Regions from separate parts of the Streptomyces sp. NPDC102467 genome, predicted to be linked through region 2. Evidence: riboswitches for the same ligand, from Rfam matches in the RefSeq annotation. Region 2 holds a riboswitch; each other region holds the start of a gene.

Region 1 (9,800 bases), on a different contig from region 2:
GCGCCTGCTGCGCAAGGACCGTACGGCGACGACGCTCGCCGGGATCGGCGCTCACGAGCTGGGCGGTGACCCGCGTCTGGTGGCGCTTCTCGAGCAGTACGCGCTGGCGTACGGCCTCGATCCTCGTACGGCACCGGCGAGCGCGGCCGTGCTGCCGTACATGGAGCAGACCTTCGGGACGTGGGCGGTGAGCGGTGGCGTGCGGGCGCTCGCGGACGCGGTGTACGCGCGCTGTCTGCGGCGCGGGGTCGAGTTCACGTTCGACGCTGCCGTTGCCCGGATCGCGGTGAAGGACGGCCGCGCCGCGGGCGTCGAGCTGGCCGATGGCACCTTCCACGACGCCGGCTTCGTGGTGGCGGGCGTCGCCCCGAGTGTGCTCGACGGACTGCTGCCTGGGCAGGCCGTGCGGGGCGAGGTGCCCGCGCAGGCCGAGTCGGCGGTGTCCAGCCGTCTCACGGTCCACCTTGCGTTGCGCGGAGCCCGGCCCGAGGGCACGCCGCACCGGACCGTGGTGCACGGGGCGGACCGGGACGCCGAGTTGGCGTGGCTGTTCGACGACGGCCCACGGCCCAAAAGACCGACGATCGCGGTGCTGCGGACCGGCGAGGAGTCCCAGGTCCCGGACGCCGGGCACGAGGCGGTCACCGTCACCGTGACGGTGCCACCCCACGCGCGCGTGGGCGAAGCCGACGTGGAAGCGGTCCTCGCGGCGACCGAGCGCGCCGTCCCCGGCCTCCGCGAGCGCCTCCTGTGGCACGAGATCCGAACGCCCCAGGACATCACCGAGGCGACCGGAGCGGCGGGCGGGGCCGTGCCCGCGCCCGCTCTGGCCGCGGCGCGCGGCAGTCTGCTGCATCCGGCCAACGGGACGGAGCTGCCGGGCCTCTTCGCGGTGGGCGGCTGGTCGCATCCCGGTGGCGGCCTGCCGCACGCGGGCATGTCGGGGGCGCTGGTGGCGGGCCTGATCGTGGAGGGCCCGGAGTTCCGCGGCTCGCAGTGAGCCGCGGCGGGCGGACGCCTTGGTACCCGACCAGATACCCCGAGGTACCCGAGGTACCCGACGCCTCAGTACCGGTACTGCTGCTCGTTGTAACCCGTGTCGTACCCGGTGTTCGGGTCGTGCTGCGGGTACGTCGGATAGGGCTGCTCGGGAGGCAGTTCACCGCCGTAACCCTGCTGCTGCTCGTCGCCGTCGCGCTGCTGTGGCACCCAGACACCGCCCGGAGGCGTGTCCGTGCCGTAGCCCGAGGCCGCCGCGTACGGGTCGCCGTACTGCTCCTGGCCGGTGGCGTACGGGTCGCCGTACTGCGGCTGCGCCGGATAGGTCTGGGTCCCGATGTAGGGGTCCGAGTAGGGCGCGGCGTACGGCTGCTGACCGGTGTCGTAGCCGTAGTTCTGCTGGTCGTATCCGTACGACCCGTTGTCGTATCCGTAGCCCTGATGATCCTGGGGCTGGGCCTGGGCTGCCTGGGCGTACGCCGTGTCGCTGTAGACGCCGTACTGGCCGGTGTCGTCGGGCATCGGCTCGGTGGTGGCGTACACCGCGGTGGCCTCGGCCGGTGACTCCGGCACCGGCGCGTACTCCTGCTCCTGCGCCCCTTGCTCGTACTCCAGGTCGGAGACCTCGAGCGTCGGGTCCTGGCGGACCGTCCCCCGCTTGCGGCGCTTGCTGCCGCTCTCCGCGGCGCCCGCACCACCCGGGCCGTTCTTGAGCGCCCAGCCCGAGGCGAAGCCGCGGCGGAACGACAGCGTGACGTACGTCTGGCCGATCGCGAAGGCGATGGCCCCGGCCGCGATGACGATCACCGACGGCATCAGGACACCGAGGACCACCCCGAGGAAACCCCCGAAGGCGAGCAGGCGCCAGCGCAGGCGCGCCTTGTACTGCAGCAGCACCTCACCGAGGAGCCAGAGTGCCACCAGTCCGAACGCGATGTAGAGGACCGCCCAGCCCATGTACGCCCCTCTCGTACGGCCGTATCCCCTTGCGGGTACGGCCCATCAGGCCTGCTGGTCGTGCAGGCCCAGGTTCTCGTAGATTTCCAGCGTCGCCGTGGAGTTGTTGAGCGTAATGAAGTGCAGACCCGGGACACCTTCGTCAAGCAGCTTCGCGCAGAACTCCGTCGCGAACTCGATGCCAATGGAGCGTACAGCGGCTGGATCGTCTTTCGCTGTGAGGATCCGCTCTTTCAGCGCCGGAGGAAAGTCGGCATTGCTCAGCTGCGGCAGGCGTTCGAGCATGCGCACGCTCGTCACCGGCATGCATTCCGGAATGATCGGCGTCTCGCAGCCCGCCGCGGCGACCCGGTCGCGCAGCCGCAGGTACTCCTCCGGGTAGAAGAACATCTGCGTGATCGCGTAGTCGGCGCCTGCCCGGCACTTGTCGACGAAGTGCCGCACATCGGTGTCCCACTCCGCGGAGCGCGGATGCATCGCGGGGAACGCGGCGACGCCGACACAGAAGTCCCCCGACTCCTTGATCAACTCGACGAGTTCGGCCGCGTACGTCAGCCCCTCGGGGTGCGAGATCCAGTCGGCCATGGGGTCACCGGGCGGGTCTCCGCGGACCGCGAGCATGTTCCGGATCCCGGCGTCGGCGTACTGGCCGATGATGTTGCGCAGTTCGGCGACCGAGTGCTCGACGGCGGTGATGTGGGCGACCGGCGTCAGCGTCGTGTCGGCGACGATCTGCTCGGTCTCCTTGACCGTGCCCGCGCGCGTGGACCCACCCGCGCCGTACGTCACGGAGACAAAGTCGGGTGCGACGGCCTCGACCCTGCGCAGCGCGTTCCACAGGTTGCGCTCGCCCTTCTCCGTCTTCGGCGCGGAGAACTCGAACGAGTACGTCGTCTTGCCGGCCGCGAGCATGTCACGGACGGTGCGGGCGCGATCAGTCCTGGTGGAAGCGGTGCCAAAGGCCATACGGGCAGGTTACTGACGGAATCCGGTAGCCCCTAATCCCCGTCCACCTTGCGGACAGACGAGCGGAACACCCCTCCTCAGAGGCGCTCCAAGGGATTTCAGAGGAGCTTCAGAGGCTTTCGTACGTCACATCGCGCGCAGGCGCTTGGCGAACTCGGCTGCCGCGGCGGCCGGATCGTCGGCTTCCGTGATGGCCCGGACGACGACGGCACGGCGGGCGCCGGCCTCCAGGACCTCGTCCAGGTTCCCCAGGTCGATGCCGCCAATGGCGAACCAGGGGCGGTCGGTGCCGAGGCCCGCGGTGTGGCGCACCAGGCCGAGGCCGGGGGCGTGGCGGCCGGGCTTGGTCGGGGTCGGCCAGCAGGGGCCCGTGCAGAAGTAGTCCACGCCGTCCTGGACGGCGGCGGCCGAGGCCTCCGCGTCGGAGTGCGTGGAGCGGCCTATGAGGACGTCGTCGCCGAGGACGGCGCGGGCCGCGGGGACGGGCAGGTCGCCCTGGCCCAGGTGCAGCACGTCCGAGCCGCTCGCGTGCGCGACGTCCGCCCGGTCGTTGACCGCGAAGAGCTTGCCGTGGCGGCGGGCCGCGTCGGCGAACACGGCGAGGTGCTCCAGCTCCTCGCCCGCCTCCATGCCCTTGTCGCGCAGCTGCACGATGTCCACGCCGCCGGCGAGCACGGCGTCGAGGAACTCCGGCAGGTCTCCCTGGCGCTTGCGAGCGTCGGTGCACAGGTAGAGCCGGGCATCGGCGAGCTGCGCGCGCTTCGGGTCGGCCATGGGAAATCCCCCGTTGTCGATGGCGGTGGCGTGCGCACCACGGAGGCCGTGGTGCGCACGCCGGACGGTTGTCAGGTCAGACGGCGAGCGCCTGGGCGCGGCGCTTCACCTCCGTGCCGCGATTCTCGCTCAGGGCCTGCGCGGGCGTCCCCGGCAGGCTCGGGTCGGGGGTGAAGAGCCACTCCAGCATCTCGGCGTCGCTGAAGCCGTCGTCCCGCAGGAGCGTCAGGGTGCCGGTGAGGCCCTTGACGATCTTGTCGCCGTCGATGAAGGCGGCAGGCACGTGCAGCGCCCTGTTCTCACCACGGCGTACGGCGATCACCTGGCCCTCCTTCACCAGCTGTCGCACACGCGTCACCTCGATGCCGAATTGCTCGGCAATGTCGGGGAGGGTGAGCCAGTCGGGGACGAGAGCATCGATCTTTGCGTCAATCTCGGTCACGGGACAAGCGTGCCATCCCGGACTGACAGTCGGAAGCCGGGGCGGGCTGACCAGGTGTTTCCGCAGTTCGGACCGTGGGTCCGGGCGACGATCACGCCAGAGCGGACTTCAAGGGGCGGGCGGGATCGGCCAGCCGGTCCGGGTCCAGCGCGGTGCCCGCCTCGATCAGTTTTCGGCCCTGCGCCAGGTCCCGGGGCTTGCCGACGGCCAGCACCGCCACCAGGGCGCCCTCGCGCAGCCAGCACACCGACCACGCCGCGCCGGCCGGATCGCCGCGCCATACCGTCGCGTCGGCGGCGCCGTGGTGGCCCGCGTACTGCACGAAGCGGCCGAACTGCTCGGACCAGAAGTAGGGCACCGGGTCGTACACGGCCGGTGTCTCACCGATGATGTTCGCCGCGACCGTGCGCGGTCCCTGTAGGGCGTTGTCCCAGTGGTGGACCATCAGGCGCTCTCCGTAGCGCCGCGAGGGGAACGACGAGCAGTCCCCCACGGCGTACACGTCGGGCACGGACGTCCGCAGGCTCGCGTCCGCCACCACCTCGCCGTGGGCGCCCAGCTCGATGCCGGAGCCCTCCAGCCAGCGGGTGGCCGGGCAGGCGCCGATGCCGACGACGACCGCTTCGGCAGGCAGCCGGGCCCCGTCGTCCAGGACCACGGCCCCCGGCTCGACGCGCTCCACGCGCGCGCGGGTGCGCAGTCGGACTCCGGCGTCCGCGTACCAGGCCGTCATGGGGGCCGCGACCTCGGCGGGCAGCGCTCCGACGAGCGGCCGCTCGGCCGCCTCCACGACGGTGACCCGGCAGCCGGCCTCGCGGGCGGCGGTGGCGAACTCGGCGCCGATCCATCCGGCCCCCACGACCACCACGTCGCGCTGCCCGGCGAGCACGGGCCGCAGCCGCTCTGCGTCGTCGAGGGTGCGCAGCACATGCACTCCGGGGGCGGCCTCCGCGCCCGGCAGCCTGACCGGTTCGGCGCCGGTGGCGACGACCAGGACGTCGTAGGGGACGGTGCCCGCGGCCGTGTCCAGTTCGTGGTCGCCGGGGCGCACCCCCGTGACCTCGCGGCCCACCTGCAGGGTGACGCCGAGCGCCTCGAAGTCGACGTCGAACGCGGAGCCGTCGGCCTTGCCGAGCAGCACGGCCTTGGACAGCGGCGGCCGGTCGTAGGGCTGGTGGGGCTCCGCGCCGATCAGCGTGACGGCACCGGAGAAGCCCTGTTCGCGCAGGGCCACGGCCGTCTGGACGCCGGCCATTCCCGCGCCGATGACGACCACGTGCCGCTGCCCTGAAGGTGTCCCGTTACCGCTCCGCTGCTCGCTCACAGGATCACCTTAGGCACCTGATCTTGCGACAGTCAGCGGCGCGGACCACTCCCGTGCCGTGACGTCCTGCACACGTGTCACCGGTTTAGAGATCAAACCCCCAACGTGCCGTCGAGCCGACGGGCAACGGCCGGAGGCTCCCTTACTGGGGGTCGCGCGCAGGAGTTAGGGTGGCCGACGTAAAGCACTCGCGGGAGCCCGTACGCAGCGGGCTGAGAGGGAGGCTGGAGCGGCCTCCGACCGTACGAACCTGATCCGGGTCATGCCGGCGAAGGGAGGGGCTGGACGCCCATGTCGCGTACTGCGCACAAAGCCACCGACGTACTGATCGTCGGGGGCGGCATCATCGGTCTGGTCACCGCGTGGAGGGCCGCGCAGCGTGGTCTGTCCGTCGCGGTGGTGGATCCCGGACCGGGTGGCGGGGCCGCTCAGGTGGCGGCCGGCATGCTGGCCGCAGTCACCGAACTCCACTACGGCGAAGAGGCGTTGCTCGGTCTGAACGTCGAGTCGGCGCGCCGCTATCCGCAGTTCGCGGCCGAGCTGTCCGAGGCCTCGGGACGGGATCTCGGCTACCGCGCGTGCGGCACGCTGGCGGTCGCGCTGGACGCGGACGACCGGGCGCATTTGCGTGAACTGCACGCGCTGCAACAGAAGTCGGGCCTGGAGTCCGAGTGGTTGTCGGGCCGCGACTGCCGCCGCCTCGAGCCGATGCTCGCGCCGGGCGTGCGCGGGGGCCTGCGCGTCGACGGTGACCATCAGATCGACCCGAGAAGGCTCGCGGGCGCCCTTGTGACGGCCTGCGAGCGTGCGGGCGTGGACTTCCACCGGTCCTGGGTCGAGCGGCTCTCCGTCGTACGGGACCGGGCGCGCGGCGTCGTCCTCGACGACGGCACCGAGCTCGCGGCCGACCAGACCGTGCTCGCGGCGGGCAGCCTCAGCGGCCGTCTCGCCGGAGTCCCGGACGAGGTGCTGCCTCCGGTCCGCCCGGTCAAGGGCCAGGTCCTGCGGCTGACGGTGCCCCGGCAGTACGCGCCGTTCCTCAGCCGCACGGTCCGCGCGGTCGTCCGCGGCAGCCACCTCTACCTGGTGCCGCGCGTCAACGGCGAGCTCGTCGTGGGCGCCACCAGCGAGGAGCTCGGCTGGGACACCACGGTCACGGCCGGCGGGGTCTACGAACTCCTGCGGGACGCCCACGAACTCGTCCCCGGCATCACGGAACTGCCCCTCACCGAGACCTGTGCGGGCCTGCGCCCCGGCTCCCCCGACAACGCCCCGCTCCTCGGCCCGACGACCCTGCCGGGCCTCCTTCTGGCCACCGGCCACTATCGCAACGGAGTACTGCTCACGCCGGTCACCGGTGACGCGATGGCGCGGGTCCTGGCCACCGGCGAACTCCCGGAAGAGGCCCGCCCGTTCACCCCGGGGCGTTTCCGCAGCAGTGACGCCTCCTTGGAGCAGCCCGCATGAACGTATCCGTCAACGGTGAGCCGCGCGCGGTGACCACCGAGACCACCCTCGAAGCCCTCGTCACCACACTCACCACCGCACACTCCGGCGTCGCCGCCGCCCTCAACGAGACCGTCGTCCCGCGCACCCGGTGGTCCGCGACGGCGCTCTGCGAAGGGGATCGCGTCGAGGTCCTCACCGCCGTACAAGGAGGCTGATCGTCCATGGCCGACGACGCTTTCGTCCTCGCAGGCACCTCGTACTCCTCGCGCCTGATCATGGGTACGGGGGGCGCCCCGAGCCTCGACATCCTGGAACGCTCCCTGACCGCCTCCGGCACCGAACTCACCACAGTGGCGATGCGCCGCGTGAACGCGTCGGTGCACGGCTCGGTCCTGTCGGTCCTGGAGAAGCTCAACATCCAGGTTCTTCCCAACACCGCGGGCTGCTTCACGGCCGGAGAAGCGGTCCTCACGGCCCGCCTCGCGCGTGAGGCACTCGGTACGGACCTCGTCAAACTCGAGGTGATCGCCGACGAGCGCACCCTCCTGCCCGACCCGATCGAGACCCTGGACGCCGCCGAGACCCTGGTCGACGACGGCTTCACCGTGCTGCCCTACACCAACGACGACCCCGTCCTGGCCCGCAAGCTGGAGGACGTGGGCTGCGCGGCGATCATGCCGCTCGGCTCTCCCATCGGCTCGGGGCTCGGCATCCGCAACCCGCACAACTTCCAGCTGATCGTCGAGCACGCGCGCGTGCCGGTGATCCTGGACGCGGGCGCGGGGACGGCCTCCGACGCGGCCCTCGCCATGGAGCTGGGATGCGCGGGTGTGATGCTCGCCTCGGCGGTGACCCGGGCCCAGGAACCGGTGCTCATGGCCGAGGGCATGCGGCACGCGGTGGAGGCGGGCCGGCTCGCGTACCGCGCGGGCCGCATCCCCAAGCGCCACTTCGCCGAGGCCTCCTCGCCCAGGCAGGGGCGGGCCCACCTCGACCCCGAGCGCCCGGCCTTCTGACAGGGTCACAGCTCTGCTGCAGTACGGGCCCGGTCCCGCAGCGGGCGCGAGCCCTGTCAGTCGCTCCTCGTAGACTCCCTTGCGTGGACACGACCCTTCAGGACCCGTTGCTCGGGCATGTGCTCGACGGCCGGTACCGCATCGACGCACGTATCGCGGTCGGCGGGATGGCCACGGTCTACCGGGCCGTGGACACGCGCCTCGACCGCGTGCTCGCGCTCAAGGTGATGCACCCCTCGCTGGCGGCCGACGTCTCGTTCGTCGAGCGTTTCATCCGCGAGGCCAAGTCGGTGGCCCGTCTCTCGCACCCGAACGTGGTCGGTGTCTTCGACCAGGGTGCCGACGGCGCGTACGTCTATCTGGCGATGGAGTACATCGCGGGCTGCACGCTCCGCGACGTCCTGCACGACCGCGGTGCGCTGCGGCCCCGGGCGGCGCTCGACATCCTGGAACCGGTGCTCGCCGCGCTCGGAGCGGCGCACCGCGCGGGCTTCGTCCACCGTGACATGAAGCCGGAGAACGTCCTGATAGGGGACGACGGCCGCGTGAAGGTGGCGGACTTCGGCCTGGTCCGCGCGGTGGACACGGTCACGAGCACCACCGGGACGCTCCTCGGCACGGTCTCGTATCTGGCGCCCGAGCAGATCGAGGACGGCACGGCGACGGCCGGCGTGGACGTCTACGCGTGCGGGGTGGTCCTCTACGAGATGCTGACGGGCGGCAAACCGCACTCCGGTGACACCCCGGCCCAGGTTCTCTACAAGCACCTCAACGAGGACGTGCCGCCGCCCTCGGCGGCCGTGCCCGGCCTCCCCTTCGCACTCGACGACCTGGTCGCGTCGGCCACCGCGCGCGCCGTGCAGCTGCGCCCGTACGACGCGGTGGCGCTCCTCGCCGACGTGCGGGAAGCCCGGTCGACGCTGACCGACGCCCAGCTGGACGCGGCGCCGCCGCAGGCCCGGGACAAGGAGCATGCGGGCGCGGAGGACCGTACGAGCGTGATCCCGCGCGCGGCGCAGCTCCCGCTACCGACGGAACTGCCGACGGGACTGCCGACCGAAGAGGACCGGTTCAACCGCACGAGCATCCTGCGGACACCGCCACCGGCACCACCGGCACCCGCGCCCGCGCGCCGCAGGGGTGGCCGTCCGCGGCGCGGCACGTTCGCGATCGTCGCGGCGATCCTCTTGGTCCTCGGTGTCGGCGCGGGCGTCTGGTACATCAACTCGGGCCAGTTCACCAAGGTCCCGCGCCTGCTCGCCAAGACAGAGGCGCAGGCGAAGCAGCGCCTCGACGAGGCGGGCCTCCAGCCGGGCGGCAGGACCACGTACAAGTACAGCGACGCGTACAAGCGCGGCACCGTCATGGACACGGACCCGGCGGCGAACGCCCGCATCCGTGACGACGGCACGGTGAACCTGACGGTGTCCAAGGGCCCGAAGACGGTCAAGGTCCCCAGCCTCAAGGGCACGCCTCTCGCGACAGCGAAGAGCGACCTGAAGAAGCGCGGTCTGGCGCCGGGCATGATCACCAAGGCGTTCAGCGAAGAGGTCGACAAGGGCTCCGTGATCAGCACGAACCCGGATGCGGGCGCGACCCGCGACTCCGGATCCGCGGTCGCTCTCGTCATCTCCAAGGGCGCACCGGTCGACGTGCCCGACGTCACGGGCGAGTCCGAGGACGACGCCGTGGCCGAGCTCCAGGAAGCGGGTCTGGAGGCGGAGATCGACACGAAGCGGGTCAACTCCGATGAGGACAAGGGCGACGTGGCCCGCCAGTCCCCCAGCGACGGCCGTCTCGCCGAGGGCGACACGGTGACCCTGGTCATCTCCAAGGGCCCGCCGATGGTCGAGGTGCCGGACGTCACGGGCAT
Region 2 (9,800 bases):
GCGGCACTGGCGGGACACCATCGGTGTTCCCGTCTACTTCGCGATCTACCGTGACGGCGAGATCGAGGTCATCGCCGTCGCTGACACTCCGGCCACTCCGGCCGTCGAGGAGTGGGCGGATTTCCGCGAGACCGGGCATGCCCACGCGATCGGCCAGTGCCTGCTCTCCCAGCTCGGCGAGGAGGCGCGCCGGGACCATCTCGACCGCTATCCGGCCCGGTCCATCACCCCGTACTCGATGCGTGACAACCGGACGCTGCTGCGCAAGCTGAGAACCGTCGGGCGGATGGAGCCCCTCATCGAGCGTCAGGAGTACGCGCTCGGCACCGCATGTGCCGCATTCCCGCTCACCATCGGTTCGGCCGCGGCAACTCTGGCCATTTCTCTCCCTTCCCATCAGGCCGAGAAACTGCTACCCGCCGCACGCCGGTTGCAGGACGAGATCGGCAGCCTCGTAGGGACACTCGCCTTCTCTATCAGCATCTGAAAACTCACTCCTTGTGATCCCCTGTGTACGTTGAGCAAGATGCCAGCAGTGTCAGGAAGGTCATTCCTGGCCAATCGACGGCAAGTTGACGGGGTAGGCGATGCGCGAGTCGGTACAAGCAGTTCAGGCAGAGATCATGATGAGCTTCCTCGTCTCTGAGGAGCTCTCGTTCCGTATCCCGGTGGAGCTCCGGTACGAGGCCGGGGATCCGTACGCGGTGCAGCTCACGTTTCATCTCCCCGGCGACGCGCCTGTGACCTGGGCGTTCGGCCGGGAGCTCCTCGTCGACGGGGTCAACGGCGCCACGGGCGACGGTGATGTTCGGATCTCCCCCGTGGAGCGCGCGGACGGCGGCGGCGCCGGCGAGATGCCGGGCGAGGTGCACATCCGGCTGCAAGTGGGTGCCGATCAGGCGCTGTTCCGGGCCGGGGTGGCGCCCCTCATCGCCTTCCTCGACCGCACGGACAAGCTCGTACCGCTCGGCCAGGAGCAGGCCCTGGCCGACTACGAGGCCGAACTCGACGAGGCCCTGGACCGGATCCTCGGCGAGGAGCAGAACGCCGGCTGACCGCCGTACGGGCCAGGCAGGGCAGTTGACGTAACGCTTCAGCAGCGCGGTGCACCCGAGCCGTTCCGCGCCGCTCAGCGCTTGCGTCGCCGCCCCCTGCCACCGCGCCCCGGCGCGGCCTGTGACGGTTCGTGGGAGCCCGGCCGGTCCGCGGAGACCACCAGCGCGGCAAGAGCGGTGGTCACCGGTACCGAGGCCACCAAGCCGATCGAGCCGACCAGCGTGCGCACGATCTCCTCCGCCACCAGCTCGCTGTTGGCGACGTCTCCGACGCTGCTCTGCGCGATCGAGAAGAGCAGCAGCAGGGGCAGCGCCGCGCCCGCGTACGCGAGGACCAGGGTGTTGACGACGGACGCGATGTGGTCGCGGCCGATCCGGATGCCCGCCCGGTACAGGCCGCGCCAGCCCATCGTCGGATTGGCCGCGTGCAGCTCCCACACGGCCGACGTCTGCGTCACCGTCACGTCGTCCAGGACGCCGAGCGAGCCGATGATGACGCCGGCGAGCAGCAGGCCGCTCATGTCGATGTGCGGGTACAGGCCGTGGATCAGGCCGGTGTTGTCGTCCGTGTTGCCCGTCAGCGCCGCCCAGCCGATGAACAGCGAGCCCAACAGGCCGATCAGCAGCAGCGATACGAGGGTGCCGAGGACGGCGACCGAGGTCCGGGCCGACAGGCCGTGACACATGTACAGCGCGATCAGCATGATCGCGCTCGCTCCGACGACCGCCACCACCAGGGGGTTCGAGCCCTGAAGGATCGCCGGGAGGATGAAGAACGTCAGCACCATGAAGCTGACCGCGAGCGCGACCAGCGCCATGACGCCCCGCAGGCGGCCCACCACGACCACGGCCACGGCGAAGATCCCGGCGAGCAGCGCCATAGGGAACTTGCGGTTCACGTCGGTGACCGAATACTGCAGATTCTCCGGGGCGTCGGGCGCGTAGGCGACGATCACCTCCTGGCCCTCGTGCAGCTGCCGGGGGGAGTCCGGCTGGACGATCTCTGTGAACGTGCGGCCCTTGTCCTTGCCGGTGTCGACCCTGATGGACGCTTTGCCGCAGGTGCCGGTGGCTTGTTGCTGTGCGGACGAGCCCTCGGCCGTGGAGGTGTCGCCGGTCGGGGTGTCGCCGGAGGCGTTCACGGACTTGCAGTCGACCTTCTCGACCCGGGTGACCGTGGCCTGCTGGGTCTGGCGGTCGAAGCCGACTCCGGTGCGTTCGTGCGCCGGTGCGCCTCCCGGCCACAGCACCGCGAGACCGACGACGACCGCGACGGAGAACGGCACCAGGATCGCCGCGATGACCTTGCGCAGGTGCTGGGAGACGGGCGCGGCGGGGCCGTGGTTGTGGGAATGGCCGTGTCCGTGGTCGCCGCCCCCTGCGCCCGACGGGTCCGGTCCGTGCGGTGGTTGGGGCGGCGTAGGCGGAGGCTGTTGCGTGGTGGTCACCGCCCGATCATCGCAAGAACGGCAGGGGCCCTCTGTTCAACGCGTCCGAAGGGACGCTAGCGTGGAGGCACCTTTGCAAACGCGGGAGCTCGGAGCACCGGGCTGAGAGGGCGCTGACCTTCGTCCCAGCGTGTTTCACGTGAAACAGCGTGGAGCACCGACGACGAATATCGCTGCGTCGACCGCCGAACCTGTTACCGGGTAATGCCGGCGTAGGGAGTAGGTCTACATGACCACAACGGACGCACGCACGCCTGCCTCCAGCGGCTCTGAGCCGGAGGCCGGGAAGTCCACCGGATGGCACAAGGGGTATGTCCAGGGCTCGCGCCCCGACCTCCAGGTGCCGGTCCGCCAGGTGCACCTCACCAACGGCCAGGCCGTCACGCTGTACGACACCTCAGGTCCGTACACCGATCCGACCATCGACACCGATGTCCGCCGGGGCCTTGCGCCCCTCCGTGAGAACTGGATCATCGCCCGCGGCGACACAGAGGAGTACGCGGGCCGGCCCGCCCGCCCCGAGGACGACGGGATCAAGCACACTTCGCCGCGCGGCGGACTGCGCAACCTCGACGCGGTCTTCCCGGGCCGCCCGCGCCAGCCGCGACGCGGTAGGAGCGGCGAGCCCGTGACGCAACTCGCGTACGCCAGGCGGGGCGAGATCACCCCGGAGATGGAGTACGTGGCCATTCGGGAGAACGTGGCGCCTGAGGTCGTACGCGAGGAGATCGCTGCGGGCCGCGCGGTCCTGCCCGCCAACGTGAACCACCCGGAGATCGAGCCAATGATCATTGGCAAGCGGTTCCTGGTGAAGGTCAACGCCAACATCGGCAACTCAGCGGTCACTTCGTCCATCGAGGAAGAGGTGGACAAGATGACGTGGGCGACCCGCTGGGGCGCCGACACGGTCATGGATCTCTCCACCGGCCGCAACATCCACACCACGCGGGAGTGGGTCCTGCGCAACTCCCCCGTCCCCATCGGCACCGTGCCGCTCTACCAGGCCCTCGAAAAGGTCGACGGCAGGGCCGAGGAACTGACCTGGGAGATCTACAAGGACACGGTCGTCGAACAGGCCGAGCAGGGCGTGGACTACATGACCGTCCACGCCGGGGTCCGCCTCCCGTACGTCCCGCTGACCGCCGACCGCAAGACCGGCATCGTCTCGCGCGGCGGCTCGATCATGGCCGCGTGGTGCCTCGCGCACCACAAGGAGAGCTTCCTCTACGAGCACTTCGAGGAGCTGTGCGAGATCCTCGCGGCGTACGACGTCACGTACTCGCTCGGCGACGGACTGCGCCCCGGTTCCATCGCGGACGCCAACGACGAGGCGCAGTTCGCGGAGCTCAGGACGCTCGGCGAGCTCAACTCCATCGCCAAGCGGCACGGCGTCCAGACGATGATCGAGGGGCCGGGCCATGTCCCGATGCACAAGATCAAGGAAAACATCGACCTCCAGCAGGAGATCTGCGAGGAGGCACCGTTCTACACGCTCGGCCCGCTGACCACGGACGTCGCTCCCGCGTACGACCACATCACGTCCGGGATCGGCGCCGCGATGATCGCCTGGTGGGGCACGGCGATGCTCTGCTACGTCACGCCCAAGGAGCACCTGGGCCTGCCCAACCGCGACGACGTGAAGACCGGCGTCATCACGTACAAGATCGCGGCCCACGCGGCGGACCTCGCGAAGGGGCACCCCGGCGCGCAGGACTGGGACGACGCGCTCTCCGACGCCCGCTTCGAATTCCGCTGGGAGGACCAGTTCAATCTGGCCCTCGACCCGGACACGGCACGGGAGTTCCACGACGAGACGCTCCCCGCCGAACCGGCGAAGACCGCGCACTTCTGCTCGATGTGCGGTCCGAAGTTCTGCTCCATGAAGATCTCGCACGACATCCGGCGTGAGCACGGCGCGACGAAGGACGAGGTCGAGGCGGGCATGGAGCAGATCGGCGTCACGGCGGCTGCGGGAGCGTCGGCCGAGGAGGTCGCTGCGGGGATGCTGCAGAAGTCGAAGGAGTTCGCGGCTAGCGGTAACCGAGTCTATTTGCCCATGGCCGACTGAGACGGGCGACGGAAGGCCACCGAGTGGGCCCCGCTCGTAGGAGCGCGGGCCCGCTCCGTGTTGGAGTCCTGCGTCAAAAGGCCGGTGCACCCAGATGTGACGGCCGGTATAAAGATCCTCACCGGAGCCGTCTCGGGAGGCGGTTGCCAGATTCAATCGACAAGGGGTGGGGATCAAAGGTGTTGTTGAGAAGAATATGCAGATGGGTGACGGTGGCGGGGGCAGCGGCCGCGCTCAGCCTTGTTGGGACGACAGCCTCGCACGCTGCTGATCAACTCGAGGTCCGGTATGCGGGAAGCGTGTCGGAGGACTTGGGCACCCTGCAGATCAGCGCTCGATCCGGAGCTGACATCAAGAAGATCACGGCTCATCTGATCTCGTACACAACGAAGGCTGAGGTGGCCGAAGTCGGGTCGAAGGATTTCCGGCTTTTCTCCGGGACGGCCCAGGATGGCGTATGGCGCACGAAAAGGCCGCTGAAGCTGCCCGAGCTCGGCAGCTATCGCATCGACGTGGACGTGACGGACGTCAACGGCGATCATGTGCATCAGCAGTCAGCCGGAGACCTTGCCTATTACGTTGTCGCACAGTTCGGCAAGCTGAGCGTCGACCGCACATCGATCGACCGCGAGCATCGCGAGGTGCAGGTCGAGGGGACGTTGTATGGACGGTGGCCTACGCGTGAAGTGAAGCCCTTGGCGGCACGCCAGGTCGACATCGATGTCGACTACTGGACTCAGATCACCGTTCCTACCGAGGAGAACGGTCACTTCAGCACCTCGGTCCGACTGGACAATGCCGCCCCGATTCAGGCCGTCTCCCGGGCGGGCGGTGGCGCTCCTAGCGTGCTGTACGGGGAGTCGGAGCCCGTACAGATCGGCGTCGACCAGGTTCCCACTCGTTTCATAGCGACGGTCAGTAAAACCGACATCGATTTCAACCAGTCCGTCACGCTGAACGTCAAAGTCGAGCAGAAGACTGGCGACGGATGGGTACCGCTGGCGGGACGGTCCGGCGGTGTCCTCTTCGGCCCCAATGACTCCGCGACAGATGGTGTGGGGCAGTTCACCAGCGCCGACGACGGCACGTTCACCATGGAATACACGCCCTGGCAGGGCGGCTACTTCCAGATGGCGCTGAACACCGACGACGACCCGTTCCTCCAGGCCTCGACAGGCACCAGCGCCGTCGTGCATGTGCACAGGGCTTCGAAGTTCACGGCCTTCACCGCCAGTCGCTCGGACACGGGTCAGGTTCACACCGAGGGACTCATCGATTTCCCCGACGGGTGGAGCCCGGCCACGATCCTTGTTGATATTCAGTATTCGCCCGACGGCTCCGAGTGGACGACCGTTGCCACGGACGAGGCCTTCTGGGGAGGCAGCGGCTACGAATTCGCAGCGGATATCGACCGGAGTACGGCTGGCTCGTACCGAGCCGTCTTCGCCGAAGACACCAACTTCCAGTCGGCGACATCGCAGAGCGTGTCCGTTGAGGCCTCCTCGTAGGGACGCCGCATTGCGACAGCACCTTGGCAGTACACGCAAGTGCAGGTCGGCAGCTCTGGAGTGCTGCTCTGCTCCATGAAGATCTCGCACGACATCCGGCGTGAGACGGCGCGACGAAGGACGAGGTCGAGGCGGGCATGGAGCAGAAGTCGAAGGAGTTCGCCGAGGCGGGCAACCGCGTCTGTCTGCCGCTCGCCGACTGACCGGCGTACGCGCCTGACCCAAGGCTCGGGGCCCCTGCAGTCCGCCCCGAGCCGAGGTCACGGCCCTGTGCCCCGCCGAGCGTCAGTCGGGCTGGTGCTCGGGGCCACCGAAGTCCGGGCTCGTGAAGTCCGGGCTGGAGAAGCCGGCGCGCTGTCCCGTGGCGGTACCGCCGCCGTCGGGGCTGCTGAACCCCGGCCTGTTGTAGCCGAGGTGGGGCATGCGGCCGCCGGAGCCGCCCCTTCGGCCGCCGAGTGGGCTCCCGCCCCCTGGCGGGCCCGCCAGGGCGTCCCGCAGGAACGGCTGGATGCCGCGCTCGAGGAGCACATCGCCCCAGGCGTCTCTGGCCCGCGCGACCTCCTCGTTGGCCTCGCCGTGGGCGCTTGCCTGGAGCGAGGTCGAGCCGTTGCGCAGAGCCGTCAGGAGCAGGCAGACCGCCGCGACGAGGATGAGTGCCGCGGCGAGCGCACCGAAGACCCAGCCGACCGACAGCAGGGTGTCGGCGAAGTCCGGTGGCGGGTTGAGCATCTTCAGGATGAAGCCGACCAGCAGGAAGATCGCGGCCGCGGTCCCGGCGAGGACCGGGGCGAGCACGACGGCGACCGCGGCGACACCGGGTCCCGTGGTCTCCGCGACCTCGCCCACGGCGGCGGCGAAGCCCATGGAACTGCCGCCGCCGGACTCGGCCGGGCCGGCGGTGCCTCCTTCACGTAGCGGACGGACGGGCCGCGGGGCGGTACGCAGTTCCTCGCGGACCTTGACGTAGTGCTCGTATTCCGTGGCGGCCGCCGTATTGATCAACGCGGCGGCGCCGAGCGCCATGGTGCGCAGTTGTTCGGGGTTGAGCCGCTGGCCCACTGTGGCGAGATCAGGTTGGTTCGGTGCGGTACGCAGCGCTTCATCGAGGACCCGCTCGAACTCGGGGCGGTCCTCGTTCAGCAAATGCGGAGCGCTGTTCATGTGCATCCCCCGATGCTCCGTAGGGCTTGGTGGCTCGCATGGTTACGAGCCGTCGGGCAGAAACGGAGGGGAGCCTGCTACGGATAAGCCGATGGTAGAGCGGTCACGGCACGCGGTGACAGGGGGTTTCCGGAAATTGCCCCTGCGCCCTGTCGGATCCTCCGCTTACCCCGCCTGCCCGATGAACTGTCAGGTATCCATGGGGAGTTGCTGGACCAGCAGTTTTCCGGCCATGGTCACTCCGCCGTCCATGGCGATGGCCAGACCGCCCGCGTACACATGAGGCCCCTCGACGACGGGCCCGCTGTCCTCGCCGTCGGCGTCCTCGGTGCCGACATCGCCCAGCAGGTACGGGATCGGGCTGTGGCCGTGCACGACGCGCGAGCCCCCGTAGGCGCCGAGGAGTTCGCGTACGGCTCCGGGGCCCGACTCCTCGTCCCGGAACGCGAAGCGCTTGGTCAGCTTGCGGAACAGATCCCAGCACTCGTCCGCGTCGTTGCGCGTGAGCGTCTCGCGGATCGTGTCGTTGACCGCCTCGATGGAGTCGCCGTAGTCGAGGTAGGCCGTGGTGTCGGAGTGCATGAGCAGGTGGTCGTCCTCGATCTCGATCGCGTCGAGCCGGGACATCCACTGCAGATGTACGTCCTGGAGGCGGTCCATGTCGGACTTCTGGCCGCCGTTGAGCAACCAGGCCGCCTGGAAGGTGGCGGTGCCGGCGCCGGAGTTGACGGGGGTGTCGCCGAACCGCTTCGCGCCGAGCAGCAGCAGCTCGTGGTTGCCCATGAGCGCCTTGCAGTAGCCGCCCGCCGCGGCCGCTTCTGCGCTCAGCCGCATCACGAGGTCGATGACGCCGATCCCGTCGGGGCCGCGGTCGGTGAAGTCGCCGAGGAACCACAGGCGTGCGTTGCCCGCCGCCCAGGTGCCCTCGGCGTCGACCAGGCCCTTCGCGTGGAGCGCCGCGAGCAGCTCGTCGAGGTAGCCGTGCACGTCGCCGACGACGAACAGCGGGCCCATCTCGTCGCTCTGCCGGGGCGCTACCTGAGCGGCCTCCACCTGCACCGTGTCTCCCCGGTTGATGACCGGCAGGTCGCGCTCCGTCGGCGTGTAGCCGTCGGGGAAACCCGCTGGTTCGGGGGGACCGGGAACAGGATCGGTGGGCAGCACGTTCGCCGGTACGTCATGGACGTACGCGGGAACGCGGAAGTCACGCAGCGTCTCCGTGCGCGCTGCGGGTCCCTGACCGGCCCCCTGAGTCATCGACCCCTCCACCATTGCGCCGCCTGTGCACCGGATCGGACTGCCTGGTCGCAGCGGCCCGCGGTGTCGTGCGCCCATCATAGGAATGCGGCTCGCGCTGTGTGATGCACCAGGGGTGGTGAATCGGTGACGGGCGGCTGTTCACCACACTTTTCTCCCGAATTGGTGTGGACTTTTCCTCTCGTCCGAGAGGGTGGCGGCGGGGGGTGGGGCCGGTCAGCCCTGTCCCGGGGAGCGGGGCGGGCTGACCGTGGTACGCGGCGGGCGGCGCTGCGAGGAGGTCCGCACGATCAGTTCGGTCGGTATCACCTGCTCGACCGGCAGATCCGAATCGACCCCCTCGATGGCATCGATGAGCAGTTGGACGACGGCCGTGCCGATACGGCGCGGTTTGAGCGAAAGGGTGGTGATGGGCGGTTCGGTGGTGGCGTACACCGTGGACTCGCTGCAGCACACGAGCAGCAGGTCGTCCGGGACGCGCAGGCCGTAGCGGCGGGCCGCGGCGAGCAGGTCCGTGCCGTTGGGGTCGAAGAGGCCGTAGACCGCGTCGGGGCGGTCGGGCCGGGCGAGCAGCCGGTCGGCTGCGACGGCGCCCGCGCACGGGTCGTGCGCGGGATAGGACTCGTAGACCGGTTCCTGCCCGATCCGCTCGCACCAGCGCAGGTATGCGGAGGTGGAGAGGTGGGTGTACGTGTCCGTGGTGGTGCCGGTGAGCAGGCCGATGCGGCGCGCGCCGGCCTCGGCGAGGTGGTCGAGGATGCCGAGGACGGCGGCCTCGTGGTCGTTGTCGACCCAGGCGGTCACGGGCAGGGTGCCCGCGGGACGTCCGTCCGAGACGACGGGCAGGCCCTGGCGGACCAGCTCGCTGACGACCGGGTCGTGGTCGGAGGGGTCGATGACGACGGTGCCGTCGAGGGCGACGTTCGACCACACGTCGTGACGTGAGGTGGCGGGCAGGATGACAAGGGCGTAACCGCGGGCCAGCGCGGCCGAGGTCGCGGCTCTAGCCATCTCCGCGAAGTACGCGAACTCGGTGAAGGTGAAAGGTTCATCCCCGTATGTCGTCACTGTCAGGCCGATCAGGCCCGACTTGCCGGTACGGAGCGTGCGGGCGGCCGCGGAGGGGCGATAGCCCAACCGGTCGGCGACCTCGCGGACATGGCGTCGGGTGGCGTCCGGGAGCCGTCCCTTGCCGTTGAGCGCATCGGAGACAGTTGTGATCGAGACCCCGGCGGCTGCGGCAACATCTCTGATGCCTGCCCGGCTCGGCCGGGTGCCCTTGCGGGTCGTCTCCGCCCGGCTC
Region 3 (9,800 bases), on a different contig from region 2:
CCGCGTCCGCCGCCGCCAGATCCTGGAGGTCGTCGATGAGGTGCTGCAGTTGCAGGGCCTCTTCGAGGAGCGACTCGATGAACGCCGGATCGGGGTCGGCGACTCCGTCCTGCGCGGCCTCCAGCCAACCGCGGATGGTGCTCAGCGGCGTACGCAGCTCATGCGCGACGTCGCTCACCATCGCCTTGCGCTGTTCTTCCAGCCGCGCCCGGTGCGCCGACATGTCGTTGAAGGCCGCCGCGAGCCTGCCGATCTCGTTGTCCGTGGTCACCGGCACCGGCTGCGTCTCCTGGCCGTCCTTCAGCCGCTGGGCCGCGCCGGTCAGTGCGTACAGCGGTCGCACCAGGCGGGTACCGGCGATCACGGACGCCCCGACGGTCAGGGCGAGGACGAGAGCGGCGACGCCGGCGATCTTCGCCGTGTTCAGGGGAGACAGGTCGAATCCGGGGACGGTGGCGCCACCCTGGTCGCCGATGAACAGGAGCGCGGGTGCGGCGACGTACGAGGTGAGCTGTTCGCGACGGGCCGTACTCACGCAGGAGGCGACCGCGCGGTCGTCCTCGACCTCGGTCTCGGCCGGAACCGGGATCGGCGCCGCGTCGCGGGCCGCCGCGGCCTTCTGGGCCCTTTGATCCAGTACCGGGCGCGGTCCTTGCTGCCAGGTGAGGTCGAGGGCGAGCTCGACGCTGTGGTGGTCCTGCCGCTTGAGGCAGGAGTTGGTGAGGCGGCTCAGGGAGGTGAGCGCCTTGCCCTCGGTCGTCGTCGGCTCGTCGAGGGCGCCCGTCGCGCAGGTGAGGTATCCCCGCTCGGCGGCGCCGGAACCGACGGCCTCCACCCGGGGACGCCCGCTGGGACCGACCACGATGTCGGCGGTGATCCCGACCGCGCGCAGGCATGACGTGTTCCGCTCGGCGAGGTTGTGCAGCGTCGACCGCTCGGCGGCGGGGAGCCGGAACGGGCCGACCGCGCGTGCGTCGATCCGGTCGCTCGTCGCGGTCCGGGTCGTCGCGGTTCGGGTCGTCGCGGTCGGCGTCCCCGTCCCGCCCGAGGCGAGCGCCGTGTCCACGGTCAGCGGGTCGACGGTCGCGGAGGCCTGCGCGGGCAGCGTGTCCGGTGTGGTGTGCCCCGCCGAGTCGGCGAGCGGAGCGCGCGCCTGGGTCGTCACGGTGATGTGGCGTCCGGTGGAGCGGGCCAGGTCGCGCACGGTCGTTTCGACCCCGTCCCACCGGGGGTGCGTCGCGGCGTACCCGAGAAGGGTGTCGTAGATCCTCGTGTCGTCGGCGAGGTTCTGGCCCTGCTCCTGCTTGATGGCGCCGGACGTGGTCTGCACGGCGAGCCAGGCCGTCGCCGCCACGGAACAGGTGGCGACCAGGACGGAGACGGCCAGCAGCCGTCCGCGCAGGCTCTTGCGCAACGGCGGCCGGTCGGCGGCAGTCCTACGCCGACGCATCGCGGGCGCCCTTCGCCGGGTCCATCAGCTTGTAGCCGACGCCGAACACGGTGAGCAGGCGGACCGGGCGGCGCGGTTCCGGTTCGATCTTCTTGCGGAGGTTCATGACGTGCACGTCGACCGTGCGGTCGCCTATGTACCGGTCGAATCCGTGCAGTTCGGCGAGGAGCAGCTGACGGCTGAAGACCCGGCCGGGTTCGGCGGCCATCGCCGCGAGCAGCCGGAACTCGCCCGGCGTGCACTCCACCGAGGCACCGTCGACCGACACCTCGTGCCGGTCGGGATCGACGACCAGCGAGCCGACCCTGAACTCCGGGGAGCCGGGCGCGGCATGACCGCCGCGGTGGGTGCGGCGCAACAAGGTACGGACCCGGGCCATCAACTCGCGCGGGCTGTACGGCTTCGTCATGTAGTCGTCGGCCCCCAGATCGAGGCCGAGCAGCAGATCGTCCTCGGTGCTGCGGGCCGTCAGCATCAGCACCGGAATCTCCCGCGCCTCCGCCCGCAGCACCCGCACCACGTCCAGGCCGTCGGCCCGGGGCATCATCACATCGAGGACGAGGAGGTCGGGTTCCCTGTACCGGATCTCCTCGATGGCCTGCCGCCCGTCCCGTACGACGGTGACGGCGTGGCCTTCCCGCTCCAGATAGCGGCGGACCAATTCGGCCTGTTTCTCGTCGTCTTCGGCGACCATGACATTTGCGCACACCTCGCAGAGCGTAAGCGAGACGCGCTGCGGTCAGGAACCGGCTCCGGCGGGGCGGCGGGCGATCCACAGCTGTCGCGTCGAGCGCACCTCGAGGTCGGCGCGGTGGCGCACGTCCTGCGCGCCGCCGTCCAGGAGGGTGTCGAGCGCCTTGAGGTCGGCGGCTTCGACGAGGCCGTCGACAGCGTCGCGGATGCGGCGCAGGGTGAGGTACGCATAGCGTCCGGCTCTCTCGCGCAGCGGGCTGTCGGCGGCGGCCGGGCGCAGTTGCCCGGTCTGTTCGTACGCGATGTCGAAACCGGCCGCCGCCAGTCTGGTGCCCCAGTCGGATCCCAGGTGGGGCACCTGTTCGGCGTGGAGCGAAGTGAGCGCCGTACGGCATCGGGCTTCCAGGCCCGGCCGGTCGGGCACCGCGTCGTCGGGCAGGAAGTAGGGCATCCCGTCCAGCTCGGCGACGGCGAGGAGCCCGCCGGGGCGCAGCGCGGCGAAGATGACGTCCATGGCCGCGGCGGGGTCGTCCAGGTGGTGCAGGGAGGCCGAGGCCCAGACGAGATCCGCGTCGCTGACGCCCGGGAGGCTCTTCCCCGCGTCGGCCCGCACCGGGTGCACGCGCGCGGCGAGGTTCTTGCCGGCGGCGGTCCGGGTCAGCTGTTCCAGCATGGGGGCGGAGCTGTCGACGGCGGTGACCCGGGCGTCGGGGAACTGCCGCAGCAGGGCGAAGGTGCCGGTACCGCTGCCGGCGCCGAGGTCCACGATGTGCCGGACGCCGCCTTCCGACAGGTCCGCGATCTTGCGGTGCACGGAGTCGAGGTAGGGCGCGAACATCTCCGCATCGAGGTCCAGGATCTCGACGAGGTCGTCCGGGGGCTGTTCCATGCCGTGGGCGTGGGCGTGGGAATCACGGTCGTGACCTGCGGATACGTGGTGCGTCATGAGATCAACGGTACGTACGTACGCCCGCAACGCATAATATTTTGCTTATAACGCAAGAAGGTTCCCCTGCCTGAGGCCCGGCGCGCAAAGTCCGGGTCACGACGTGCCGGCGAGCTCGACGAGGTGCCCGGCCGTTCCGGCAGGGTCGACCAGCTGGTGCAGGTGGGCGCCGGGCTGGTGGGCCACACGCCAGCCGCGGTCGCGCGCTTCGGCGGCCAGGTCCTCGTACGGCGGGCCGAACAGGAGGTAGGAGCACGGGTGGTCGTCCCAGCAGTCGGGGACCGGGATGTGCTGCTCGTAGTAGGACAGCGGCAGCATGGGCTGCTCCTCGACGACCGTCCGCCGTACCGCCGGATCGGCGAACATGGGGGCAACGTCCGCCTCGTCCCACCAGTCGGTCCAGCGCGGCAGCCTGCCGTTCACCGCCTTGGGGCGGAGAAACTCCAGCAGTTCGGGCGAGGCGACCGGGGTCGGCCCGGTCCGGGCCGGCAGCGCCGCGTCGACGAAGATCGAGCCGGTCACGCGGCGGTCGAGGCCCGAGCGGATCGCCGGGAGGAACAGGCCCGCGTTGCTGTGCGCCACCAGCACGACGGGGTCGGCGGCGGGGAGCTGCCGCAGATCGTCGCGGACGGCATCGACGACGCCGGGCCAGAACGGCGGCGCCCCCGCGCCGACGTGCACCAGGGACGGCACCCGTACCCGGTATCCCGCCGCGGTCAGCTGCGCGGCCACGGGGTGCCAGGTCGAGGGGCCCACCGACGGACTGTGTACGAGGACGAAGACCGGCTGCATGGGACGAGCGTGCCGACCGGGCCGTGGAAGCCGCGACCGACTTGGCCGACAGCAGAACGGCTCAAACCACCGCTCGCCGCAGCCTGATCGGCGCGTAGACGACGAGCGCGGTGCCGAAAGCGACGTAGTAGCCGAGGTCCGCGCCGTGGAGCGCTTCGGCCACGGGGCCGACGTAGAGGCTCGTGTTCATGAACGGGACAGTGGCGGCGAACGCCGCAAGGAACGCCAACAGGGCGGGCAGGAGCGGCTGTTGACGCCTCTGCTCCTCAGCGAGGTCGAGGGGGGCGCCGCGTCGCGCGCGGGCCCGGGCCAGCCAGTCGACGAGGACGACCGCGACGAAGCCGGGGATCCAGTACCCCACGAACAGGAGGACGTTCTGGAAGCGGGCGGCGGTGTCGGCGGCATGCATCCACAGCACCAGCGGGTACCCGAGGAGCGCGGCGAGTCCGGCGGCGAGCGGGCGTGGCAGGCGGGCGCCGATCACCTGGAGAGCCAGTGAACCGCTGTAGTCGTTCATCGCGTTGCTGCACAGCGCGGCCAGCGCCACGGCGAGGAGCCCGAGGGAGCCGATCACCCCGCCGCCGAGCAGCGTGTCGACGCCCTGCGCGGTCTGGTCGGTGAAGACCGAAGCGCCCCAGAGTCCGAGCGCCTGCACGGCGGTGAAGGAGACGACGACGCCCGCCAGCGTGCACCAGAACATGCGGGCCCGAGAGGTGGCGCGTGGCAGGTAGCGGCTGAAGTCGCTGGCGTACGGCGCCCAGGAGATGGCCAGACTCAGCGCGATGGTGGTCGTCAGGGCGAACGCGCCGAGACGGTCGGCGCCCTGCGCGCTCCCGTGGCCCGCGGGGGTGACGCCGGCGTGCGCCAGACGCAGCGCCAGGGCCCAGAAGGCGACCGCGAGGACGGCCGTCATCCACTTCTGCAGGCGGTGGATCGCCTCATAGCCCAGCGCGCCGAACGCACCCTGGGCGGCCATCATCACCAGTGCCCCCAGCCAGAACGGCCAGCCGCAGAGCCGGGCGAGCGCGTCTCCGCCGAACAGGCCGATGAGCGCGTCCCAGGCGATGGACGACAGCCATTGCAGAACGCCGGGTACCACGACTGCCCGGCCGAACGCCAGCCTCGCCAGGGGCAGTTGGCCCGCCCCGGTGCGGCTGCCCCACGTGCCGAGGTACGCGGTGGGCACGGCGCCGAGCAGGGTACCCAGGACCACGGCGGCCAGCGCGGTGGCGAAGTCCAGGCCCAGAGCGACGCCGACCGTACCGGTGAAGACTCCGCTCATCGTCAGGTTCGGCGCGAACCACACGGTGAAGAGCCGTCCGGCGCCGCCGTACCGGTGGTCCTCCGGGACGGGGGCGATCCCCCGCGCTTCCGGCCGCCAGTCCCCCGGCGCGGCGGGCATCCGCCCGTCGAAGGCGCCCGCGCCGTGCCGCTCGGCGGCTCGCGGGTCCGTGGAAGCGTGCGACATCGACATCGCTGACATCCCTCCGCCAGTGTTAACTGGTTCAGGTTCTACGGGTGTGATCTCAGCCCCGTCGCTGTCGCGGGGCACCCCGTGTCGGGCAGTACCGGTGCGAACAGTAGCCGCTCCGTCGGTGTGCGGTGGCGGCGCCCCCTCGTGCGGGCTCTGCGTGCGGGCTTCCCGCCGCCGCGCATAGGGTCGTGCGATGAAGACCATCGGGTTGATCGGCGGAATGAGCTGGGAGTCGACCGCGGAGTACTACCGGCTGCTGAACGAGCTGACCCGGGAGCGGTTGGGCGGACTGCACTCGGCGCGATGCGTGGTGTACTCCGTGGACTTCGCGGAGATCGAGCGGTTGCAGATCGAGGGCGGCTGGGAGCAGGCCGGTGAGATTCTCGCCGCGGCCGCCAGGTCCCTGGAGGCGGCCGGCGCCGACCTGCTGCTCCTGTGCACCAACACGATGCACAAGGTCGCCGATCAGGTGCAGGCGGCCACGGCCGTCCCCCTGATCCATCTGGCCGACGCGACGGCCGACGCCGTACGCGCGGCCGGTGTCCAGCGGGTCGGCCTGCTCGGCACCGCGTTCACGATGGAGCAGGAGTTCTACCGCGGCCGCCTCGAACAGGGCGGGCTCGACGTGCTCGTCCCCGACGACGCCGGGCGGGCGCTCGTCCACCGGGTGATCTACGAGGAGTTGTGCCTCGGCGAGGTGCTCGACGCGTCACGCGTCGCGTACCAGGACGTCATCGCCCGGCTCGTCGACGCCGGCGCTGAGGGGATCGTCCTGGGCTGTACCGAGATCGAGCTGCTGATCGGTGCCGGGGACAGTCCGGTCCCCGTGTTCCCCACGGCACGGCTGCACGCCGAAGCCGCCGTGCGGGCCGCGTCGGGCGACGGCGCGCCCTGAGCTCCTGTCCTTGAACGGCCCCGGCGGCCCCGGGGCAAAACCCTGTCCGTACGGACGGCCGGTGTCTCCCGGTTCAGGAAGCCGGCTCCCCCAGCTCTTCCGGAGCCGAGGCCCAGCAGGCCTCGATGGCGTCCGTGACGGTGTCGTGCAGGCCGCCCGCAAGCCGGCCCGCGCCCTCGGCGTGCAGCGCGGGGCGCGTGGCGGGGCTCGCGACGACGGCCAGGAAGCCTTCGTCCGGCAACGCCTCCGCGTCCAGGCTCGTCCGGACGAACTGCCGGACCCCGCCGGGCTCACAGCGCCCGGCTCCCCCGAAGTCGACCACGAAAAGCCGCTGCCCGGTGCCTGTCATGCGCGCCAGCAGGCCGCACAGTTCGGTGGCGGCGACGCCGTCGAACTCTCCGACGACCTCGACGACCAGGACGCCCCCGGCTTCCCAACGCGCCGGGAAACTCGCCCGCGCTCGCTCCATCCTCGACCCCTCAGCCCTGCGGGCCGCGCACCTGTCGCAGCCCGTGTGCGGTGCGCCTACCCAGGGCCCGGCGAGGCACGCCTCCCCTTCCTTCGGGCCGGATATCGGTGAACAGCAGCACCAAGAGGCGACAAAAGCGGCTTCCCACGTTTCGTCCGCACCGTGCAGGGGACTTCGTGCGGCGGCGGCTTACGCCCGAGTCCTTCCCGGGAGGGTTCGGCAGTGAGCTCGCCGCCCCGCTCTCCGCCGATCCGGCGGAGAGCGGGGTCCTTCACGGGTTGTTGCGGTGAGCCCACCGCGCCCGTCGCTCGGTGGGCTTGCCGGGCGCGGTACGGGGCAATCGAGCGGCATGAAGGCAGCGACGAAGAGATCTGCCCGGTACGTGGCCGTCGGGCTGGCGACGATCCCTCTCCTGGCGGCGTGCGGCGGGGCCGGCGGCGACGGTCGAACGCCCGCGGACGGTGCCGGGTCTGCGGCTTCGAACCTACGGCTGACCATCACCACGGACAACGGGGTGCGCCTGCGGCCCGCGGACGACGACCAGGTGGGCGTCGACCCGGCGGTGGCCCATCACTGGTCCCGGCAGGGCCGTACCCAGGTCCTGGATCTGTCGTGCAAGGGCCGCGACCATCCGGACCGGGAGTGCCCCCGCATGCCGGAGATCGACGTCCCCGCCGGCACGTCCGTGACGGTCACCGCCCGCAACGCCGGCATCGACGTCGCCGGAGTGAGCGGCCCTCTCGACCTGACCACCGTCAACGGCGATGTGGCGTTGGCCGGTTCGGGCCGGGGCGACGCCACGGTGCGGCTCGTCACCCGCAACGGCTCGGTGCGCGCGACAGCCGTACACGCCGCGGCACTGCGGGCCCGTACGGTCAACGGCGACGTCACACTCGGCTCCGCCACCGCCCCGCGCCGGCTCTCCGCGCGGACCGTCAACGGCTCGGTGGACGTCTCCGTTCCGCACGACTCTCCCGCCTACCGGGTGACCGCGGCCACGGACAACGGCCGTCCGATGATCACGGTCCCGGACGGTGGCGAGAACACCGGCCGGTCCGGCCAGACCGACCGGACCATGGAACTCACCACGGTGAACGGCGACGTGCGGGCCGCCCGCGACTAGGACATCTCCGAAATCTCCGGCTCGGGCCGGGGCCGCAGGCTCAGCACCAGTTCCCGGGGCAGACCGTGCGTGTCGTGCAGATAGTGCAGGTCCTCTTCGTCCAGCGTGCCCTGGAAGCGAGGACGGGCGAGCACCTGCCGCCCCCGCCGGAGCAGCCCGCCGAACCGGCGTTCCTCGTCGAGGAGCACCCTGCGCACCTCGTCCGGGTCCGTGGTCTGACGGAAGTGGTCCAGCGTGTGCGACACCAACTCGGCCGGGAGATCGCCGAGTTGACGCGAGGGGTCGTCACGCCACAGGACCGTCAGGGCGCGGCGCACCAGTCGTCGCAGCACATAGCCGCGGCCCGTGTTGCCCGGCCGCACGCCGTCCCCGATCACCACCACGGCCGAGCGCAGGTGATCGCAGACGAGGCGCAATGACGGTTCGTCGAGGTCCCACAGGCCGGGCACCCGGCGGCGCCACGGGGTGAAGACGTCGCCCTCGAACACCGAGTTCTTGCCCTGGAGCAGTGAGGCCAGCCGCTCCAGGCCGAGCCCGGTGTCGACGTTGCGCTGCGGCAGGGGCACCAGCGATCCGTCGGGAAGGCGGCGGTGCCGCATCATCACGTGGTTCCACACCTCGACCCAGCGGTCGTCGCGGGTGGGCGTCGACTGCGGCGGTGTGTCACCGGTCCAGATGAAGATCTCCGAGTCGGGGCCGCACGGGCCGGTCGGCCCGTTGGACCACCAGTTGTCCTCGACGGTGCGTTCCACCGGAACCCCGTGCCGCTGCCACATCTGCTCGGCGGCCGTGTCCGGGCCCACCTGCTCGTCGCCGCCGAAGACGGTGGCGTGGATCAGGCCAGGATCGACGCCGAACCCTTCGGTGAGCAGCCCGTATCCCCAGTCGAGGCTCTGGGGGCCTTCGTAGTCGCCGAGCGACCAGGTGCCGAGCATCTCGAAGACCGTCAGATGGGTGGGGTCGCCGACCTCCTCCAGGTCGGTGGTCCGCAGACAGCGCTGCACGTTGACCAGCCGCCTCCCCAGCTCGTGCGGCCGGCCCTCCAGGTACGGGGTGAGGGGGTGCATGCCGGACGTGGTGAAGAGGACGGGGTCGCCGGGCGGCGGGAGCAGCGTGGATCCGCTGATGCGGTGGTGGCCGCGCTCCTCGTAGTACTCGACGAACGTTCGGATGACGTCTTCGGTGTTCATGGGGGTGGCTCCTTCGCGACTGCGCGGGGAGGCACCGGACACGGGTCCGCACGATCACCGGAAACCGTACTGAAGGCTGAGGAACTGCCACGGAACCATCGGCGGGCCGTCTCCGGTCGCCGAGGGAAGAATGAAATACGTCAGGCGGCGGCAACCGGCGAGCTGGTCGCTCGCGCGGTTGCGGTGCTGCTTGGGCCGATGACGTTCATACGGACCAGGGTAACGCGGCCCACTCGGGAACACACCTGCTTTATAAGGCGTCTCACAGGGTCAGCGGCGGCCCTTGAGCCGCTCGATCCCCACGACGCCCAGAGCCGCCAGGCCGATCTGGATGGCCAGTTCGATCCAGTCGATGCCCCGGGTGTCGGCGACGTCGAACGCGACGGCGATGGCCGTGCCGATGAGCGCCGCGACGATGCCGACCAGGATCGTCCACAGCACTCCGATGTGCTGGCGGCCTGGGATGACGAGACGTCCGAAAACGCCGATCACGATGCCGATCACGATCGCGGTGAAGATGCCTGAGATCTCCATGTCTGCACGCCTTCCGTTGGCGAGGCAACTCTTCTGCGGAGCGGGACAGGTGAAGTCGGTCAGGTGTCACGTTCCCCGGCCGGAGGCCTTTGCGCTAGGCCTCCGGCCGGAGGACGTCGTCAGACGTTGACGCCGTAGTCCTGGGCGATTCCGCGCAGCCCCGACGCGTAACCCTGGCCGACGGCACGGAACTTCCACTCGTCATTGTTCCGGTACAGCTCGCCGAAGACCATG

What was found. Region 2 has a riboswitch for thiamine pyrophosphate ahead of thiC (phosphomethylpyrimidine synthase ThiC). Riboswitches for the same ligand answer to the same signal wherever they lie in the genome.
Region 1: linked by a shared signal. The riboswitch ahead of thiO (glycine oxidase ThiO) and the one ahead of thiC (phosphomethylpyrimidine synthase ThiC) in region 2 are both predicted to bind thiamine pyrophosphate.
Region 3: linked by a shared signal. The riboswitch ahead of ACIREE_RS25525 (purine-cytosine permease family protein) and the one ahead of thiC (phosphomethylpyrimidine synthase ThiC) in region 2 are both predicted to bind thiamine pyrophosphate.

What each region holds. Positions count from the first base shown of each region.
Region 1 is NZ_JBIWKA010000007.1:97,342-107,141, reverse strand. It holds gene ACIREE_RS15870 (phytoene desaturase family protein) at 1-1,000, shown strand, start outside; gene ACIREE_RS15865 (hypothetical protein) at 1,066-1,956, opposite strand; gene metF (methylenetetrahydrofolate reductase [NAD(P)H]) at 2,002-2,922, opposite strand; gene thiE (thiamine phosphate synthase) at 3,049-3,696, opposite strand; gene ACIREE_RS15850 (Rv2175c family DNA-binding protein) at 3,773-4,138, opposite strand; gene ACIREE_RS15845 (NAD(P)/FAD-dependent oxidoreductase) at 4,230-5,462, opposite strand; TPP riboswitch at 5,643-5,756, shown strand; gene thiO (glycine oxidase ThiO) at 5,754-6,929, shown strand; gene thiS (sulfur carrier protein ThiS) at 6,926-7,126, shown strand; gene ACIREE_RS15830 (thiazole synthase) at 7,133-7,927, shown strand; gene pknB (Stk1 family PASTA domain-containing Ser/Thr kinase) at 8,011-9,800, shown strand, end outside.
Region 2 is NZ_JBIWKA010000008.1:224,592-234,391, reverse strand. It holds gene ACIREE_RS18740 (IclR family transcriptional regulator) at 1-487, shown strand, start outside; gene ACIREE_RS18735 (SsgA family sporulation/cell division regulator) at 588-1,055, shown strand; gene ACIREE_RS18730 (YibE/F family protein) at 1,130-2,503, opposite strand; TPP riboswitch at 2,575-2,739, shown strand; gene thiC (phosphomethylpyrimidine synthase ThiC) at 2,733-4,571, shown strand; gene ACIREE_RS18720 (hypothetical protein) at 4,871-6,079, shown strand; gene ACIREE_RS18715 (hypothetical protein) at 6,365-7,246, opposite strand; gene ACIREE_RS18710 (metallophosphoesterase) at 7,430-8,497, opposite strand; gene ACIREE_RS18705 (LacI family DNA-binding transcriptional regulator) at 8,714-9,800, opposite strand, start outside.
Region 3 is NZ_JBIWKA010000012.1:133,927-143,726, reverse strand. It holds gene ACIREE_RS25545 (sensor histidine kinase) at 1-1,450, opposite strand, end outside; gene ACIREE_RS25540 (response regulator transcription factor) at 1,437-2,159, opposite strand; gene ACIREE_RS25535 (class I SAM-dependent methyltransferase) at 2,190-3,089, opposite strand; gene ACIREE_RS25530 (alpha/beta hydrolase) at 3,186-3,881, opposite strand; gene ACIREE_RS25525 (purine-cytosine permease family protein) at 3,943-5,355, opposite strand; TPP riboswitch at 5,347-5,447, opposite strand; gene ACIREE_RS25520 (aspartate/glutamate racemase family protein) at 5,549-6,250, shown strand; gene ACIREE_RS25515 (hypothetical protein) at 6,324-6,719, opposite strand; gene ACIREE_RS25510 (DUF4097 family beta strand repeat-containing protein) at 7,069-7,842, shown strand; gene ACIREE_RS25505 (alanine--tRNA ligase-related protein) at 7,839-9,032, opposite strand; gene ACIREE_RS25500 (GlsB/YeaQ/YmgE family stress response membrane protein) at 9,303-9,566, opposite strand; gene ACIREE_RS25495 (TerD family protein) at 9,686-9,800, opposite strand, start outside.